Regions from separate parts of the Buttiauxella sp. genome, predicted to be linked through region 2. Evidence: predicted binding sites of a transcription regulator. Region 2 holds the regulator's gene; each other region holds the start of a gene.
What was found. The regulator LexA, encoded in region 2, represses DNA repair genes until DNA is damaged. The targets are predictions, from matches to a motif close to TNCTGTATGTACATACAGNA.
Positions count from the first base shown of each region.

Region 1: the regulator LexA is predicted to act here: its motif matches at 1,335-1,354, upstream of rmuC (DNA recombination protein RmuC).
Region 3: the regulator LexA is predicted to act here: its motif matches at 1,383-1,402, upstream of WBL83_RS04165 (DNA translocase FtsK 4TM domain-containing protein).

Region 1 is NZ_JBAVHX010000024.1:7,683-9,956, forward strand. Features, by position in the region: gene WBL83_RS16195 (dienelactone hydrolase family protein) at 1-191, opposite strand, end outside; gene udp (uridine phosphorylase) at 504-1,265, shown strand; gene rmuC (DNA recombination protein RmuC) at 1,399-2,274, shown strand, end outside.
Region 2 is NZ_JBAVHX010000039.1:36,631-38,904, reverse strand. Features, by position in the region: gene dinF (MATE family efflux transporter DinF) at 1-545, opposite strand, end outside; gene lexA (transcriptional repressor LexA) at 621-1,229, opposite strand; gene WBL83_RS22080 (diacylglycerol kinase) at 1,338-1,706, opposite strand; gene plsB (glycerol-3-phosphate 1-O-acyltransferase PlsB) at 1,833-2,274, shown strand, end outside.
Region 3 is NZ_JBAVHX010000004.1:800,540-802,813, reverse strand. Features, by position in the region: gene trxB (thioredoxin-disulfide reductase) at 1-348, opposite strand, end outside; gene lrp (leucine-responsive transcriptional regulator Lrp) at 850-1,344, shown strand; gene WBL83_RS04165 (DNA translocase FtsK 4TM domain-containing protein) at 1,466-2,274, shown strand, end outside.

The sequences.
Region 1 (2,274 bases), on a different contig from region 2:
ATAGGCAAAGCGCCTTCAGCCCCTTTTGGCCTGGCGTGATAGGCAGGCATATTCTCGCCCTGCGTAGGAATCGAGGTTTCCCCCGCCTGAATGGCGTCATCCGGGGTATGCAAAACTGTGGAAGCAAGAGGGGAGGCCGCTGCTGCAAAATTCCCGTCTGGCGATTGGCTCGTCGTTTGTTCTTCTTTCATTGGCGTGCTCCTTTTATTCATCAATGTTCTAGCGCAATGCGATAACTATAGCTTTTCCCCGTCATACTTCGAGCTGCAGAGTTGTTGGCTGCGCTCATTTACCCCAGTACTTACTTTGGTAAGCTTCTGGGGAAATGGTCGATTGCTAAATCGGTATCACCCAATGTATTAATGTGATTTCGGTCACTATCAAAGATGAAAATAATGTAACTTGTTTCATTCAAAGTGAAATGCGTCACGAAATTCTTTGCCGGGGTTCTGTACAGTACCTCTAAGCAATGCAAGCCAACCTATTAAACAGAGGAGTCTGTTATGTCCAAGTCTGATGTTTTTCACCTCGGTCTCACTAAAAGCGATCTGCAAGGGGCAACACTTGCCATCGTCCCGGGCGATCCAGAGCGAGTTGAGAAAATCGCTGTACTGATGGACCAGCCGGTTAAATTGGCTTCCCACCGTGAATTTACCTCCTGGCGTGCTGAATTAGATGGCAAGCCAGTCATCATCTGCTCTACCGGTATCGGTGGCCCGTCTACCTCTATCGCCGTGGAAGAGCTGGCGCAGTTAGGTATTCGTACTTTCCTGCGTATCGGGACTACCGGTGCCATCCAGCCACATATTAGTGTTGGTGATGTTCTGGTGACGACTGCCTCTGTGCGCCTTGACGGTGCCAGTCTGCACTTTGCACCAATGGAATATCCAGCGGTTGCTGATTTCGCGTGTACTACCGCTCTGGTTGAAGCCGCAAAATCTATTGGCGCGACCACGCACATTGGTGTGACGGCATCTTCCGATACCTTCTACCCAGGCCAGGAACGTTATGACACCTTCTCAGGCCGCGTAGTTAACCGCTACAAAGGCTCTATGGAAGAGTGGCAGCAGATGGGCGTAATGAACTACGAGATGGAGTCCGCGACTCTTCTGACCATGTGCGCAAGCCAGGGTCTGCGCGCGGGGATGGTTGCCGGTGTGATTGTGAACCGTACTCAGCAAGAGATCCCGAATGCTGAAACCATGAAGAAAACAGAAAGCCACGCTGTGCAAATCGTTGTTGAAGCGGCACGTCGCTTAATCTAACTCCCCCAAGCCGGTGCAAGCCGGCTTATTTTTACGCTTTGCGTAATGTCTCGCAGGAAATCCCTTTTCATCTGGACATTTATACAGCAGAATTTTATTTTGCTGATGTCTGGCATGGCTTCAAGGAGTGACTGTGGATATTTCTATTTTATTCGGGATCGGTATTGCACTGGTTGGGGTTCTGACCGGTTGGTTGCTGGCGAGTTTGCGCGCAGCCGGGCGGCAATCCGCTCTGCATGAAGAGCAACGAGAAATCTACGGTGAGTTGACTGCCGCACGGCAGGAGTTGCAGCAAAACCAGCACTGGAAAGAAGAGTGTGAACAACTCAACCGTGAATTGCGTACTCAGCTTGAGATAAATAGTGCGCAGGAAGCGGATATTCGCGAACTTTCCACGCTTTTGGAACAAACCCGCCTGAATGCAGATGATAAACATCGCCAGATGCTCAACAGCGAACAGCGCCTGAGCGAACAGTTTGAAAACCTCGCCAACCGTATTTTTGAGCAAAGTGGCCGCAAGGTTGAAGAACAAAATCGCCAAAGCTTAAATGGCTTACTCTCGCCATTGCGTGAACAACTGGATGGTTTCCGTCGCCAGGTGCAAGAGAGTTTTGGTCAGGAAGCCCGTGAACGCCACACCCTGACTCATGAAATCCGTAGTCTGCAACAGCTGAATGCCCAAATGGCGCAAGAAGCACTGAATCTCACCAAAGCCCTGAAAGGGGATAACAAAACTCAGGGAAACTGGGGTGAGGTGGTATTGACTCGCGTACTGGAAGCTTCCGGCTTACGTGAAGGTTATGAATACGAAACCCAGGTGAATATCCAGCTCGAGAATAACAGCCGGATGCAGCCCGATGTCATTGTGCGTTTGCCCCAAGGCAAAGATGTGGTTATCGACGCCAAGATGACGCTTGTGGCCTATGAACGTTATTACAATGGCGACGACGAGTTAACGCGAGAAAGTGCACTCAACGAACATATTGCAGCAATGCGAAATCACATTCGT
Region 2 (2,274 bases):
TGCAAGCCCATCACCAGCCACACATCCAGCACAATATTCAGCACGTTGCCGACCACCAGCAAGATAACCGGTGCGCGCGCATATTGAACGCCTAATAACCAACCGAGTAATACCAGGTTAGCCAGTGACGCAGGAGCGCTTAGCCAGCGGATCTCAAGAAATCTTCGCGCCTGCAAGAGCACATCCTGGTTACCGCCAACAATTTGTAATGCCAGGGAAATGAGCGGTTCACGCAGAGCGACAATCACCACACCTGCACCCAGTGCCAGCAATAAAGGTTGCACCAGGGCACGCGCTAATGCCGAAGGATTATTAGCCCCGAAGGCTTGTGCGGTTAAGCCGGTGGTACTCATGCGCAGGAATAGCAGAAGCATAAACAGGAAACTGGTTGCCGTAGCGCCAATAGCGACACCGCCAAGATAGACAGGGCTATCCAGATGACCAATAACTGCCGTATCGACAAGACCGAGCAATGGCACAGTGATGTTGGAGAAAATCATGGGTAGTGCGAGGCGCCAGAGGGCTTTGTCTGCCGGTGCTAACATTATGATAGCCAATCCTGGGAGGATATTTGAAGTATTGAGAGGCGATGCGCACGGTAGCGCATCACCTGAAGAGATTTACAGCCAGTTGCCGTTGCGAATAACCCCAACCGCCAACCCTTCAATAGAGAAGTTATGCTCGCGCAGGTCAACCACAATCGGTTCAAACTCGCTATTTTCAGGAAGAAGATGAACAACATTACCCTGCTGTTTTAAGCGCTTAACGGTAACTTCATCATCAATACGCGCGACCACAACCTGGCCGTTACGCACATCCTGAGTTTTATGAACCGCCAGCAGGTCACCATCCATAATACCGATGTCTTTCATAGACATCCCACTGACGCGCAGCAGGAAATCAGCATTAGGTTTGAACAGTGATGGATCAACCTGGTAGTGGCCTTCGATATGCTGCTGTGCAAGGAGTGGCTCACCTGCAGCAACACGCCCAACCAGCGGAATACCGGTAATTTCTTCGACCAGCAAGCGGATGCCGCGCGACGCACCAGAAACAATCTCAATGACGCCTTTACGGGCAAGTGCTTTCAGGTGCTCTTCAGCGGCGTTTGGAGAACGGAACCCCAGACGTTGAGCAATCTCGGCACGAGTCGGTGGCATGCCGGTCTGGCTGATATGATCCCGAATAAGATCAAACACCTCTTGCTGCCTGGTAGTTAACGCTTTCATTCCGCCCCCTGGGTGTTTATACAGTTATGCTGTGAGTATATACAGTCAAAGGCGATTTTGGAACCACAAATTAAGCAAAAAACCAGCCACTTAACTATTCTGGAAAGATCATCGCAAATGCTGCCAAAGTAGTGTGACCCAGGTAATAACTGCGAGGATAATGGCGATTAATACAGCAGCCGAGCCCATGTCTTTGGCGCGTCCAGAAAGCTCGTGGTAATCCGTGCCAACGCGGTCAACAAGGGATTCAATCGCGCTATTGAGGATCTCAACGATCATGACCAGCACGACCGATCCAATCAATAGAATACGGGTGATAGGGTCAACATCTAACCAGCAGGCGATGGCAATGGCGATAACCGCACTCACGCCTTCCTGGCGGAACGCAGCTTCGTTAATCCAGGCTGCTTTGAGCCCTTTCCATGAATAGCCTGCGGCTTTGATGATTCGGGTAAATCCGGTGACGTTACTCGCCATTTTGGGAAACCTTTTCAAAATAATTGGGTCAATGCGTATCTATATCGCAACGCCACAGAAATCTGGATGAGATTCTGATATTCTTGCGGCGAAATTGCATTATTAACCTGAGGCTTTACATCGTTTATGTCAGGCTGGCCAAGAATCTACTACAAATTACTTAATTTACCATTAGGCGTTCTGGTAAAGAGCAAGTCCATTCCGGCAGATCCACAAGCCGAACTGGGCTTAGATCCCACACGCCCAATAATGTATGTGCTGCCTTATAACTCTAAGGCGGACTTATTAACGCTGCGCGCGCAATGCCTCGCGCATGGCTTGCCCGACCCTCTGCAACCATTAGAGATAGACGGAGCGGTACTGCCGCGCTACGTCTTTATCCACGGTGGCCCGCGTGTATTCACGTATTACACGCCGAAAGAAGAGTCGATCAAGTTGTTCCATGATTACCTCGACTTGCACCGTAGCAATCCAAATCTGGATGTGCAGATGGTGCCGGTATCGGTGATGTTTGGCCGCTCCCCAGGCCGCGAAAAAGGCGAGGTTAATCCGCCATTAAAGATGCTCA
Region 3 (2,274 bases), on a different contig from region 2:
GGATGCTCCGGTCGCAATAATCAAGGCATCACAGGTGTATTCGCCGCTGTCACCCGTCAGACGGAATGGACGATTTTGCAGATCAACCTTCGAGATGTGGTCGAAAAGAATTTCTGTTTCGAACTTGGCTGCGTGTTCGTGCATACGTTCCATTAACGCAGGGCCAGTCAGGTCGTTAGGATCACCCGGCCAGTTCTCGACTTCGGTCGTGGTGGTCAACTGGCCACCTTTTTCCATCCCGGTAATCAAAACGGGCTTGAGGTTGGCGCGTGCCGCGTAGACTGCTGCGGTATAGCCCGCAGGGCCGGAGCCAAGAATTAGCAATTTACTGTGTTTAGCGGTGCCCATGAGATCCTCATTGTTCGTTGGCAGACAATCGAGGGATTGTAGGGAATTTGGCGGGGTAAAAAAAGGGTACAGGGGTTGTGTTGGCGATAATGTTAACTATATGTGCAATAGCTGTGTTCAATCAGCCGCATTAAATTCAGTAGAAGCGCATAAAAAATCATTCAGAAAGTCTAAATACTCACCTGGGTAAAGTGATGAATAATCGTCAAGTAGCCCAGATATCCGGCACGTTCCACTAAATTTAGATGTTTTGCTTTGACAATCCGCTAAGCATTTGCGAAAACATTCGAGGAAGAAAAACATTTGGTGTGACAGTTGCAAAATAATCACGCATACCTGATGCAATTTTACCGGGTTATTGAAATCTACTCATGGCGTGGACAGACGCCATAAGTGATGTCGTTAGCAGCCATTGGGCACCGGTCTTCTCACGTACACCCGGAACATTGACGTTGACCGGGTTATGGCAGGTGAAGGAAGGAACACAGAGAGACTATAATAATGGTAGATAGCAAGAAGCGCCCTGGCAAAGATCTCGACCGCATCGATCGCAACATCCTTAATGAACTGCAGAAGGATGGGCGTATTTCCAACGTCGAGCTTTCTAAACGAGTAGGGCTTTCACCGACTCCGTGCCTTGAGCGCGTGCGTCGTCTGGAACGACAGGGTTTCATCCAGGGCTACACTGCTCTGTTGAACCCGCATTATCTGGATGCATCACTTCTGGTATTTGTTGAGATTACTCTGAATCGTGGCGCACCGGATGTGTTTGAGCAATTTAATGCCGCAGTTCAAAAACTTGAAGAAATTCAAGAGTGTCATTTGGTATCCGGTGATTTCGACTACCTGTTGAAAACCCGTGTGCCGGATATGTCAGCGTACCGCAAATTACTGGGCGAAACCTTGTTGCGACTGCCGGGTGTGAACGATACCCGTACCTATGTGGTCATGGAAGAGGTCAAACAGAGCAATCGTCTGGTTATTAAGACCCGTTAACACGGGCCAGGTGCAAAATCTGCGTATTTTGGTTACACTCCTGGTAATTCATACAGCAACAGTGCCGGGAATGCCCGGCATTGTTGCTCTCCATATTTATTAAGGACCTGGAGAGTCTTACTTGAGCCAGGAATACACCGAAGAAAAAGAAGTTACATTGAGGAAACTCAGCAGCGGGCGTCGGGCATTAGAGGCGTTACTGCTTCTTGTGGCCATTTTTGCCGTCTATTTGATGGCAGCGTTGCTTAGTTTCAATCCTTCCGATCCCAGTTGGTCACAAACCGCATGGCATGAACCTATCCATAATTTGGGTGGGACGCCCGGCGCATGGTTGGCCGACACGCTATTTTTCATCTTTGGCGTAATGGCCTACACCATTCCGGTGATTATTATCGGTGCATGTTGGTTTACATTCCGCAATCGTGATAGCGAAGAGTTTGTCGATTATTTTGCCGTTTCCTTACGTCTGATTGGCGTTCTGGCCATGGTGCTGACGGCTTGCGGCCTCGCGGCGATTAACGCCGATGACATCTGGTATTTCGCCTCCGGCGGCGTTATCGGGAGTCTGCTGAGTACCGCCATGATGCCTTTACTGAATAGCAGCGGCGGGACTATCGCATTGCTGTGCGTATGGGCCGCGGGCTTGACCCTGTTTACCGGTTGGTCGTGGGTCAGCATTGCTGAAAAAATTGGCGGAGCAACCTTAAGCGTGCTCACCTTTGCCAGCAATCGCACTCGTCGTGATAACACCTGGCAGGATGATGATTACGACTACGAAGAAGATGAAAAACATGACGGAGAACACGCGCCAGAAGTCGAAAAGCGTGAGTCTCGTCGTGCGCGCATTTTACGTGGCGCTTTAGCCCGTAAGCAGCGTATCTCAGAGAAGTTTGCTAATCCAAACGCGCGCAAAACAGACTCTGCGCTGTT